2 linked regions of the Ramlibacter pinisoli genome follow. The protein of the gene in region 2 binds, or shares a complex with, the protein of the main gene of each other region. Links are inferred from orthologs where the notes say so. Each region holds a gene or a part of one and is shown on either strand. Other genes may lie near its edges.

Region 1 (5,057 bases), on a different replicon or contig from region 2:
CGCCAATTGTACCAAACCTTCGGCGTGCTGATTCGCCGGCAGGCGTTGCGCGTGGTCGATGGCCCGCTGCGCCTCCGCCGCAGCCGCCGAGCGCGTGACATCCAGCGCGCCCGTTTCGCGCACGATGCGGATGATGGAATCGAGTTCGTCCACGGCCCCGTGCTCGATCGCGTGGCGGATCAAGTCGCGTTGCGACGCGGAGCCGCGCTGCATGGCGGCAATCAGCGGCAGCGTGGCCTTGCCTTCGCGCAGATCGTCGCCGAGGTTCTTGCCCATCTCCTGCGCATCGCCGTCGTAGTCCAGCACGTCGTCGATCACCTGGAACGCCGTGCCCAGCGCCTGGCCGTAGCTGGCGCAGGCTTCCTCGATCGCCGGCGAGGCGCCCGCGAGCACCGCGCCCAGGCGGGCGCTGGCCTCGAACAGCTTGGCCGTCTTGGAGCGGATCACGCGCAGGTAGCCCGCCTCGTCGAGCGAGGCGTCGTGCATGTTCATCAGCTGCAGCACCTCGCCCTCGGCGATGACGTTGGTGGCGTCGGCCAGGATGGCCATGATGCGCATGTCGTTCGCGTCCAGCATCATCTGGAAGGCGCGCGAGTAGAGGAAGTCGCCCACCAGCACGCTGGCCGGATTGCCGAAGTTCTCGTTGGCGGTGGCGCGGCCGCGCCGCAGGGTCGATTCGTCCACCACGTCGTCGTGCAGCAGGGTGGCCGTATGGATGAATTCCACGACGGCGGCCAGCGTGAAGCGGTGCGGGCCGTGGTATCCCAGGGCCGCGCTCACCAGCAGGAGCAGCGCGGGGCGCAGCCGCTTGCCGCCGGCGGAGATGATGTACTGGGAGACTTGCCCGACCAGCGGGACACTGGAGCCGAGGCGGTGGGCGATGACCGCGTCCACCTCGAGCATGTCATCGGCGATCAAGGAGAGCACCGAGGCGGTGCTGGCGGAGGAGGCTGTCAAGGCGGGTACGGCAGTTCAGCCGATTATAGGAAGAGCCCCTACCCGGCTGGGCGCCTGCCGGCCAAGCCTTGTTAGTGACCGCATACCATGCTATGATCTTGGGCTCTCTGGGAAATCCGTCCCAGGGAGCTTCTCATTTCAGAGGTCTCACATGTACGCGGTCATAAAAACCGGCGGCAAGCAGTATCGCGTTGCCTCCGGCGAGAAAATCAAAGTAGAACAGATTGCTGCGGACGTAGGCCAGGAAATCGTGATCGACCAGGTGCTCGCAGTCGGCAACGGCGGCGACCTAAAGGTCGGCACTCCCCTGGTGTCCGGTGCAACGGTCAAGGCCACGGTCGTGGCCCATGGCAAGCACGACAAGGTTCGCATCTTCAAGATGCGCCGTCGCAAGCACTACCAGAAGCGCCAGGGGCATCGCCAGCAGTTCACCGAACTGCAGATCGGCGCCATCGCGGCCTGAACCAGGAGCAGATGACATGGCACAGAAAAAAGGCGGCGGCTCGACGCGCAACGGGCGGGATTCCCAGCCCAAGATGCTGGGCGTGAAGGCGTTCGGCGGCGAACTCATCACGGCTGGCTCGATCATCGTGCGCCAGCGCGGCACCAAGTTCCACCCCGGCACCAACGTCGGCGTGGGCAAGGACCACACGCTGTTCGCGCTGGTGGACGGCCACGTGTCGTTCAAGGTCCAGGGTTCGCTCAACAAGCACACCGTGAACGTCACCCCCGCAGCGTGAGGTAACCTCGCGCCGCAGGTCCGAAGCCCCGACTTGCTCGGGGCTTCGTTCTTTTTGACACACCATGAAATTCGTCGACGAAGCCTTCATCGATGTCGCCGCGGGCGACGGGGGGAACGGCTGCGTCTCGTTCCGGCACGAGAAGTACAAGGAGTTCGGCGGCCCCAACGGCGGTGACGGCGGCCGCGGTGGCCACGTCTTCGCCGTGGCGGATCCGGCCCTGAACACGCTGGTCGACTTCCGCTTCTCGCGTCGCCACGAGGCCAAGCGCGGCGAGCACGGCATGGGGTCGGACATGTTCGGTGCGGCCGGCTCCGACATCACGCTGAAGATGCCGGTCGGCACCATCATCACGGACGCCGAGACCGGCGAGGTGCTGCACGAGCTGCTCACCCCCGGCGAGACCATCGTCCTGGCCAAGGGGGGCGATGGCGGTTTCGGCAACATGCGCTTCAAGAGTTCCATCAACCGCGCGCCCCGGCAAAAGACGCCCGGCTGGCCGGGCGAGAAGAAGAACCTGAAGCTCGAACTCAAGGTGCTGGCAGACGTCGGGCTGCTGGGCATGCCGAACGCCGGCAAGTCGACGCTCATCGCGGCCATCTCCAATGCCCGCCCCAAGATCGCCGACTACCCGTTCACGACCCTGCACCCCAATCTCGGGGTGGTGCGCGTCGGTCCGGAGCAGAGCTTTGTCGTCGCCGACGTGCCCGGCCTGATCGAGGGTGCGGCCGAAGGCGCCGGGCTGGGGCACCAGTTCCTGCGCCACCTGCAACGCACCCGGCTGTTGCTGCACCTCGTGGACATCGCGCCATTCGACGACGCTGATCCGGTCGCGCAGGCCAAGGCCATCGTCGCCGAGCTGAAGAAGTACGACAAGGCGCTGCACGACAAGCCGCGCTGGCTGGTGTTGAACAAGCTGGACATGGTGCCCGCCGACGAACGCGAGGCACGGGTCAAGGACTTCATCAAGCGCATGCGCTACAAGGGGCCGGTGTTCCAGATCTCGGCGCTCACGCGCGAAGGCTGCGAGGAACTGGTCAAGTCGGTCTTCCAGCACGTGCACGCGCAACACGCGCGGGAGCAGGAGCCCAAGGACGTCGATCCGCGCTTCGCCGATGCGGCCGGCCAGGGAGAGGGCTGATGGCAACGCCGAGCGGTGAGGGCCTCGGGCCCGAGCAGCGCGACCTGCTGCGCGGTGCGCGGCGCATCGTCGTCAAGGTCGGCTCCAGCCTCGTCACCAACGAGGGCAGGGGCCTCGACGAAGGCGCGATCGGCGAGTGGTGCCGCCAGCTGGCACTGCTTGCGCGCGACGGCCGCGAAGTCATCATGGTGTCCAGCGGTGCCATCGCCGAAGGCATGAAGCGCCTGGGCTGGACCACGCGGCCACACGAGCTCAACGAACTGCAGGCCGCCGCGGCGGTCGGGCAGATGGGCCTGGCGCAGATGTACGAAAGCAAGCTGCGCGAGAACGGGCTGCGCTCGGCGCAGGTGCTGCTCACGCACGCCGACCTCGCCGACCGCGAGCGCTACTTGAATGCCCGGTCGACGCTGCTCACGCTGCTCTCGCTCGCGGTGCTGCCGGTCATCAACGAGAACGACACCGTCGTCAACGACGAGATCAAGTTCGGTGACAACGACACGCTCGGTGCGCTGGTGGCCAACCTGGTCGAGGCCGACCTGCTGGTCATCCTCACCGACCAGCGCGGCCTGTACACGGCCGACCCGCGCAAGGACCCCGCCGCCACCTTCGTCCACGTGGGGCGCGCCGGCGACGACGCGCTGGAGGCGATGGCCGGCGGGGCCGGTTCCAGCCTCGGCAGGGGCGGGATGATCACCAAGATCCTGGCGGCGCGCCGGGCCGCGCGGTCGGGCGCCTCGACCGTCATCGCTTGGGGTCGCGAGCGCGATGCGCTGCTGCGCCTGTGCGGCGGCGAAGGCATCGGCACGCTGCTGGTGGCACCCACGCAGAAGAGCCAGGCGCGCAAGCGCTGGATGGCCGACCACCTGCAGCTGCGCGGCGCCGTGCTGGTCGACGAGGGCGCCGTGGCCAAGCTGGTGGGGGAGGGCAAGAGCCTGTTGCCGATCGGCATGACCGCCGTCGACGGCGAGTTCTCGCGCGGCGACGTCATCGCGGTGCGGGACGCCGCGGGCCGCGAAGTGGCGCGGGGGCTGGCCAACTACGCCAGTGCCGAGGCCCGGCTGCTATGCCGCAAGCCGTCGGCCGAGATCGAGCGCTTGCTCGGCTACATGGCCGAGCCCGAGATGATCCATCGCACCAATCTGGTGGTCACGCGCTAAGAGGCGCGGCCTCAGCGCGAGTCGTTCAGGTGGCGGCCCTTGCTGGCGCTGGCCAGGTCGCGCTGGATCTGGGCGGCCGACACGTTGGCCACCTTGCCGGTGCAGGCGCCGTTTCTGGCGATGACCAGGCTGTGGCGCACCGGCGGGTTGTTGAACACTGTCTGCCAGTCGCTGGCGGCGGCCGGCACCCAGCCACCGTCGCTGCTCCGGCGCGCATAGACCTTCACCTCGCCACTGCTGCAGCGCAGGCCCTCGTAGAACGCGTTCAGTGCGCTGCCCTCGCCGCGTGCCACCACGACGTAACGCACGATCCCGTCGGCACCGACGGCGATGCTGTCCGGATCGATGCCCCAGCGAAGCTGCGACGGCTCGACGTCGATCGGCACCAGCCCCTGCGTGCGCAGCGAGGCGGGTGGTGCCGGCGCCGTCAGTTCCTTCCAGTCGGGATCGACCGGGACCAGCTGGGCGTGCGCCAGCGAGGCGGACAGGGCCAACACCAGGGCCGGCCCGCGCAGCTCACGACGCACGATTGCCTTCCGTCTGCTTGAGCGCCACCTGCGGGTCGGGTTCGAAGGTCGCGCCCGGCGGCAGCTCGAACCCCGGACCCGGGCCCGCTTCGGCCGAGGGGTCATGCGGGCCGCTGTCGCGCGACCGCATGCCGCTGCGCAGGTAGCGGTTGCGGTGGTCGTGGCGGGGCACGAAGCGCGCGAGTTCGGTCAGGGCCATCTCGTACACGCCGCGCTTGAATTCGACCACCACGTCCAGCGGGACCCAGTAGTCGTTCCAGCGCCAGGCGTCGAACTCGGGATGGTTGGTGGCGCGCAGGTTGAGGTTCCAGTCCTGGCCGGTCAGTTGCAGCAGGTACCAGATCTGCTTCTGGCCCTTGTAGTGGCCGCGGGCGTCGCGCCGGATGTAGCGGTCGGGCACTTCGTAGCGCAGCCAGTCGCGCGTGCGCGCGATGATGCGCACGTGCTCCGGCATGAGGCCGACTTCTTCATGCAGTTCGCGGTACATCGCCTGTTCCGGCGTTTCACCGCGGTCGATCCCGCCTTGCGGAAATTG
Region 2 (5,141 bases):
TTCGTGCAGGGCCGCCAGGCGATGGACCGGCGTACCGGCGGCCTCGGGCTGGGGCTGGCCATCGTGCGCAGCCTGGTCGACCTGCACGGCGGCGACGTCCGCGCCCACAGCGACGGCGTCGGGCGCGGCGCCACCTTCACCGTGCGGCTGCCGGTCACCGAGACGGCGGCGGCGCCGGCCCATGCGCCGGCCCATGCCGAGACCGGCCCGGGCAGCGGCCGCATCTTGGTGGTCGACGACAACGTCGATGCCGCCGAGACGCTGGCCGAGCTGCTGCAGTTGCTCGGCTACGAGACCCGCACCGCCGGTGACGCCCAGTCGGCGCTGGCGGCGCTGGCGGCGTTCCGGCCCCAGGTCGCGCTGCTGGACATCGGCCTGCCCGGCATCGACGGCTACGAGCTGGCCGGCATGGTGCGCCAGCGGCCCGAGGGCAGCGGCATCGGGCTGATCGCGCTCACCGGCTACGGCCAGGAGAGCGACCGCGCCCGCGCCCTGGAGGCGGGCTTCGACGACCACCTGGTCAAGCCGGTCCCGATGGACCGCCTCACGGAGCTCATCGCCCGCTACATGGGGTGATTCAGGCGGCGCGGGCCGCCGCCAGTGCCTGCCCGCAGGCCCAGCCGCTGGCCCAGGCCCACTGGAAGTTGTAGCCCCCCAGCCAGCCGGTGACGTCGACCACCTCGCCGATGAAGTACAGGCCGCTCTGGCGCGACTCCATGGTCTGCTGCGACAGCATGCGCGTGTCGATGCCGCCGGCGGTGACCTCGGCCTTGCGATAGCCCTCGGTCCCGGTGGGCAGCAGCTCCCAGCGCGCCAGGCCCTGCGCCAGCGCGCCCAGCGCCTTGTCGGCGGCCTCGTTCACCGGGCGCTGCCAGCCCGGGTCCTGCTGCGTCCAGGCGTCGGCCAGGCGCGCGGGGACGATGGCCGCCAGTTCGTTGGCCAGCAGCTTGCGCGAGCGCAGCTTGGCCTGCGCGAGCAGCTGCGCGACGTCGCTGCCGGGCGCCAGGTCGACGCGGATCGGCGTGCCGGGCGTCCAGTAGCTGGAGATCTGCAGCACCGCGGGACCCGACAGGCCGCGGTGGGTGAAGAGCAGGTCCTCGTCGAATGCCATCGCCGCCTTCTTCTCGCCGGTGGCGATGCGCACCGGCAAGGCCAGGCCGGCGAGTTGCGCGTACGGCTGCCAGGCCTCGCCGCCGAAGGTGAGCGGCACCAGCGCCGGACGCGGCTCTACCAGGTCGAGCCCGAACTGGCGCGCCAGCCGGTGGCCGAAATCGCTGGCGCCGATCTGCGGGATGGACAGGCCGCCGGTGGCCACCACCACGCGCGGGGTGTGGACGGTGCCGCGGTCGGTGTCCACCGCGTAGCGCTCGCCCTCGCGGCGCACGGCCTCGACCCGGCACGGCTGCCAGTGCTCGACCCCGCCGGCGCCGCACTCGGCCAGCAGCAGGCGGATGAAATCCTCCGAGCTGCGGTCGCCGAACAGCTGGCCCTTGTGCTTCTCGTGGAAGGCGATGCCGTGCCGCCGCACCAGGTCGATGAAATCGCCGGCCGTGTAGCGCGAGAGCGCCGAGCGGCAGAACTGCGGGTTGCCACCCAGGAAGTGCCGGTGCGGCGCGCGCGGGTCGAGCTCGCGGTTGGTGAAGTTGCAGCGGCCGCCGCCCGAGATGCGGATCTTCTCGCCGACCTTGGGGGCGTGGTCGACCAGCAGGACCTTGACGCCCAGCTGGCCGGCGACGCCGGCGCAGAACAGGCCGGCCGCGCCGGCGCCGATGACGATGGCGTCGTAGACGCTAGGAGAGTCGCTCACGCGGCGATTGTCGCCGCCGGGCGCGGGGCTCAGGCCGCGCGGACGTGGCTGGTGGTGTCGGCCACCGCGGCGATGCCGCGCAGGACGTCGCCCACCACGATGACCGACGGGCTGGCCAGGTCCTCGCGCTCGATGGTGGCGGCCAGCTCGCCCAGCGTGGTGACGGCGTGGCGCTGCCCGGGCAGCGTGGCGCGCTGGACGATGGCCGCCGGCGTGTTCGCGGGCAGGCCGGTGAGCAGCTGCTCCTGGATGCCGGATGCGCCGCTGACGCCCATGTAGATCACCAGCGTGAGGCGGGCCTGGTGCGCGGCCTGTGCCAGCGCACGCCAGTCCGGGGCGTCGCCGCCGCGCTGGGCGTGGCCGGTGACGAACACCACACCCTGGGCGTGGTCGCGGTGGGTGAGTGCCACGCCCAGCGCGGTGACGGCGGCCAGGCCCGAGGTGATGCCGTTGACCACCTCGACGTGGACACCGGCGGCGCGCAGGTGCTCCACCTCCTCGCCGCCGCGGCCGAAGATGAACGGGTCGCCGCCCTTCAGGCGCACCACGGTCTCGCCCTCGCGCGCGGCCATGACCATCAGGCGTTCGATGAAGGCCTGCGGCGTGCTCTTGCAGCCGCCGCGCTTGCCCACGTGGACGATGCGCGCGCCCGGCCGGGCCAGCGCGACGATCTCCGGGCCGACGAGGTCGTCGACGAGCACCACGGAGGCGGCCTGGATGGCCTTCATGGCCTTGAGCGTCAGCAGCTCCGGGTCGCCGGGACCGGCACCCACCAGCGTCACCTTGCCCTGTGTCGTCGTCATCGCCATGGTCGTGTCTCCTGTCAGGCCTGGGCTGCCAGTCGCAAGATATGTTCCACCTGCAGCTGCAGCGAGGCCGGCACCGGCTGGCGGCCGTCGAGCACGTCGCCGATGTACGCGGCGGTGGCAGCGGGATCGGTGCCCTGCGGCCACCCGGGCAGGTCGGTCAGCGTGCCGCGCCGGCCTTCCTCGAGCGGCACGCGCCGGCCGCGCACGAAGCCGTCCATCTGCGGCAGGCGGCGCGCGTCGGCCACCACCTCGCCCTCGGTGCCGCGCAGCAGCAGGGCGGTGGTGCCCATCAGCTCGTAGACCGCGGCCATCGACACGGCGTATTCCGGATGGGTGTAGCTGCCCACCACCACGGCGGGCCCGTCGCAAGGATTCATCAGCTTGACCAGGCTGTGCGACGAGTTGCGCAGGCCGACGACCCGGCGTACGTCGAGCAGTCGCTTCAGCCCGGGGTGCAGCAGGTGCGTGGGCAGGTACGCGGCTTCGCCGGGCGCGATGGGGCCCACGGTCTCGCGCGCCTGGATGCCCAGCGGCTCCAGCACGTCGGCGACGGCGATGCGGCTGGTCTCGGTCGCGGCGCCGTGGATCAGCACCGGCAGGCCCTGGCGGGCCAGCAGCAGCGCGAGCAGGGGCGTGAGCACCGGCAGCCGGCGCGCCCCGTTGTAGCTGGGCAGGACGACCACGGCGCGCCCGGCCGCCGGCACGCGGTGCAGGCGGGCGTGGGTGGCGTCCAGGAAGCCGGCCATCTCCTGCGGCGTCTCGCCCTTGATGCGCATGGCCAGGCAGAACGCGCCGACCTCGAGGTCGCTGACCGTGCCATCGAGCAGCTGGCCGAACAGGTCGGCCGCCTGGGCGCGGTCGAGCGGACGCGCGCCCTGCTTGCCGCGGCCGATTTCCTTGATGTACTGGCTGATGCCCACGCGGTCGATTGTCCCAGAGCCCTCATGACCTCCGGTTAGACCGATATGCCGGCCGGCGCCGCGGCCCGGACCATGCGGCGCAGCTCGGGCACGCAGGAACCGCAATTGGTGCCGCACCGCAGCTGGTCCTGCAGGCCGGCCAGGCGCTCGTCCTCGTCGCCATTGCACTGCTGCAGGGCCTGCCGGATCTGGTCCTCCCGCACGTTGAAGCAGGTGCAGACCTGGCGCGACGCGGCCTGCACCGCCACCGGCGCCTTGGCGCTGGGGGCCAGCAGCAGGCGGCCGTAGGCCTGCGCCGGCAGCTCGTCCTGCAGCAGGGTGCGGATCCAGGCTTCGGCCCGGGTGTCGCCGGCCAGCAGGATGCCGTCCAGCCGCGCCTCGGCGCCGTTGCGCACCAGCTGGGCCACGCGGCGCTGGCCGTGCTTGGGGTCGTTGTAGCGCAGGCCCTGCAGGCCATCGAGCCCGAGCGCCACCTCGATCCGGTCCAGCACGGTCGCGGGCGGTGCGTCGTGCGCGGCGGCCCGGAACAGCACGCCGCTGCGCTCGCGGCCGAACGGCACGCAGGAGGCGAAGGGGAACAGCGCCATCAGGCCCTTGAGTTCCTCGCGGGCCCGCAGCGCACCGTCCTCCGGCAGCCAGGCCATGGCCAGCAGCGACCAGGGCAGCTCGGCCTTCAGGATCTTCACCGCCGCGTGCTTGAGCTCGGGCTGCTTGGACTGCGGGCAGTAGGCCGAGGTGGTCAATGCGTTGATGCCGGCCAGCGGGGTGCCGGTGCTGGAGCAGCCGGACAAATATTCCTCGCCCCAGTGCATGGCGATGAACGCCTGGCTCAGGCCGAGGCCGGTGTCCGCCTGCGCCGGCACCACGATGGAACCGCGCTTGGAGGTGACGTACACCAGGTCGCCGTCGCGCAGCTGGCGGCGCGCCATGTCCTGCGGGTGCATCTGCACGACCGGCTCGGGCACATGGCCGAACAGGCGTCCCAGCGTGCCGGTGCGGCTCATGCCGTGCCACTGGTCGCGCAGCCGTCCGGTGGTCAGCGAGAACGGGTAGCGCGACTCGCGCGGCTCGGCCAGCGGCTTGTAGACGGTGTCGACGAAGCGGGCCTTGCCGTCGGCGGTGGCGAACCGGCCGTCCTCGTACAGGCGCGCCCGGCCGGCGGTGGCACCGTCGGCGAACGGCCACTGGCGCGGCGCCGCCTCCAGCAGGGCGTAGCTCAGCCCGGTGATGTCGAGGTCGCGGCCACGGGTCGACTCGCGGTGCTCGTTCCACACCGACTCCGGCGTCTCGTACGGGAACAGCGTGGCCGTACGGCCCATCCGCGCCTCCAGCCGGTGCGCGAAGTCGACGCCGATGCGCCAGTCGTGCCGCGCCGCGCCGGCGGCCGGCAGGGCGGGGCGCACGCGGCTGATGCGGCGTTCGCTGTTGGTCACCGTGCCGTCCTTCTCGCCCCAGGTGGTGGCGGGCAGCAGCAGGTCGGCGAAGGCGCAGGTCGAGGTGGTGGCGAAGGCCTCCTGCACCACGACGAACTCGGCGCGCTCCAGGGCGCGGCGCACCGTCGCCTGGTCGGGCATGGATTGCGCGGGATTGGTGCACGCGATCCAC

The links. Proteins that work in one complex are often made in the same cells at the same time.
Region 1: the proteins of ybiB (region 2) and cgtA are in contact, whole or in part, in a crystal structure (PDB 8BFT), measured with the Escherichia coli proteins. The link is inferred for Ramlibacter pinisoli from one-to-one orthologs.

Annotation. Positions count from the first base shown.
Region 1 is NZ_WSEL01000009.1:1,822,649-1,827,705, reverse strand. Bases 909-3,799 are described here. They hold cgtA (Obg family GTPase CgtA), read left to right. Parts: upstream 909-1,761; coding sequence 1,762-2,838; downstream 2,839-3,799. Other genes in these bases: proB (glutamate 5-kinase), read left to right, coding at 2,838-3,799; rpmA (50S ribosomal protein L27), read left to right, coding at 1,437-1,697; rplU (50S ribosomal protein L21), read left to right, coding at 1,109-1,420. Outside these bases: GON04_RS23130 (polyprenyl synthetase family protein), read right to left, coding at 1-903; more of proB, read left to right, coding at 3,800-3,995; GON04_RS23105 (CNP1-like family protein), read right to left, coding at 4,007-4,522; GON04_RS23100 (RNA pyrophosphohydrolase), read right to left, coding at 4,512-5,057. UniProt on the Escherichia coli protein: An essential GTPase which binds GTP, GDP and possibly (p)ppGpp with moderate affinity, with high nucleotide exchange rates and a fairly low GTP hydrolysis rate.
Region 2 is NZ_WSEL01000003.1:595,013-600,153, reverse strand. The notes cover bases 1,584-4,558. They hold ybiB (DNA-binding protein YbiB), read right to left. Parts: upstream 3,537-4,558; coding sequence 2,631-3,536; downstream 1,584-2,630. Other genes in these bases: GON04_RS04030 (molybdopterin-dependent oxidoreductase), read right to left, coding at 3,572-4,558; cobA (uroporphyrinogen-III C-methyltransferase), read right to left, coding at 1,837-2,610; GON04_RS04045 (aminoacetone oxidase family FAD-binding enzyme), read right to left, coding at 1,584-1,807. Outside these bases: GON04_RS04050 (ATP-binding protein), read left to right, coding at 1-576; more of GON04_RS04045, read right to left, coding at 578-1,583; more of GON04_RS04030, read right to left, coding at 4,559-5,141.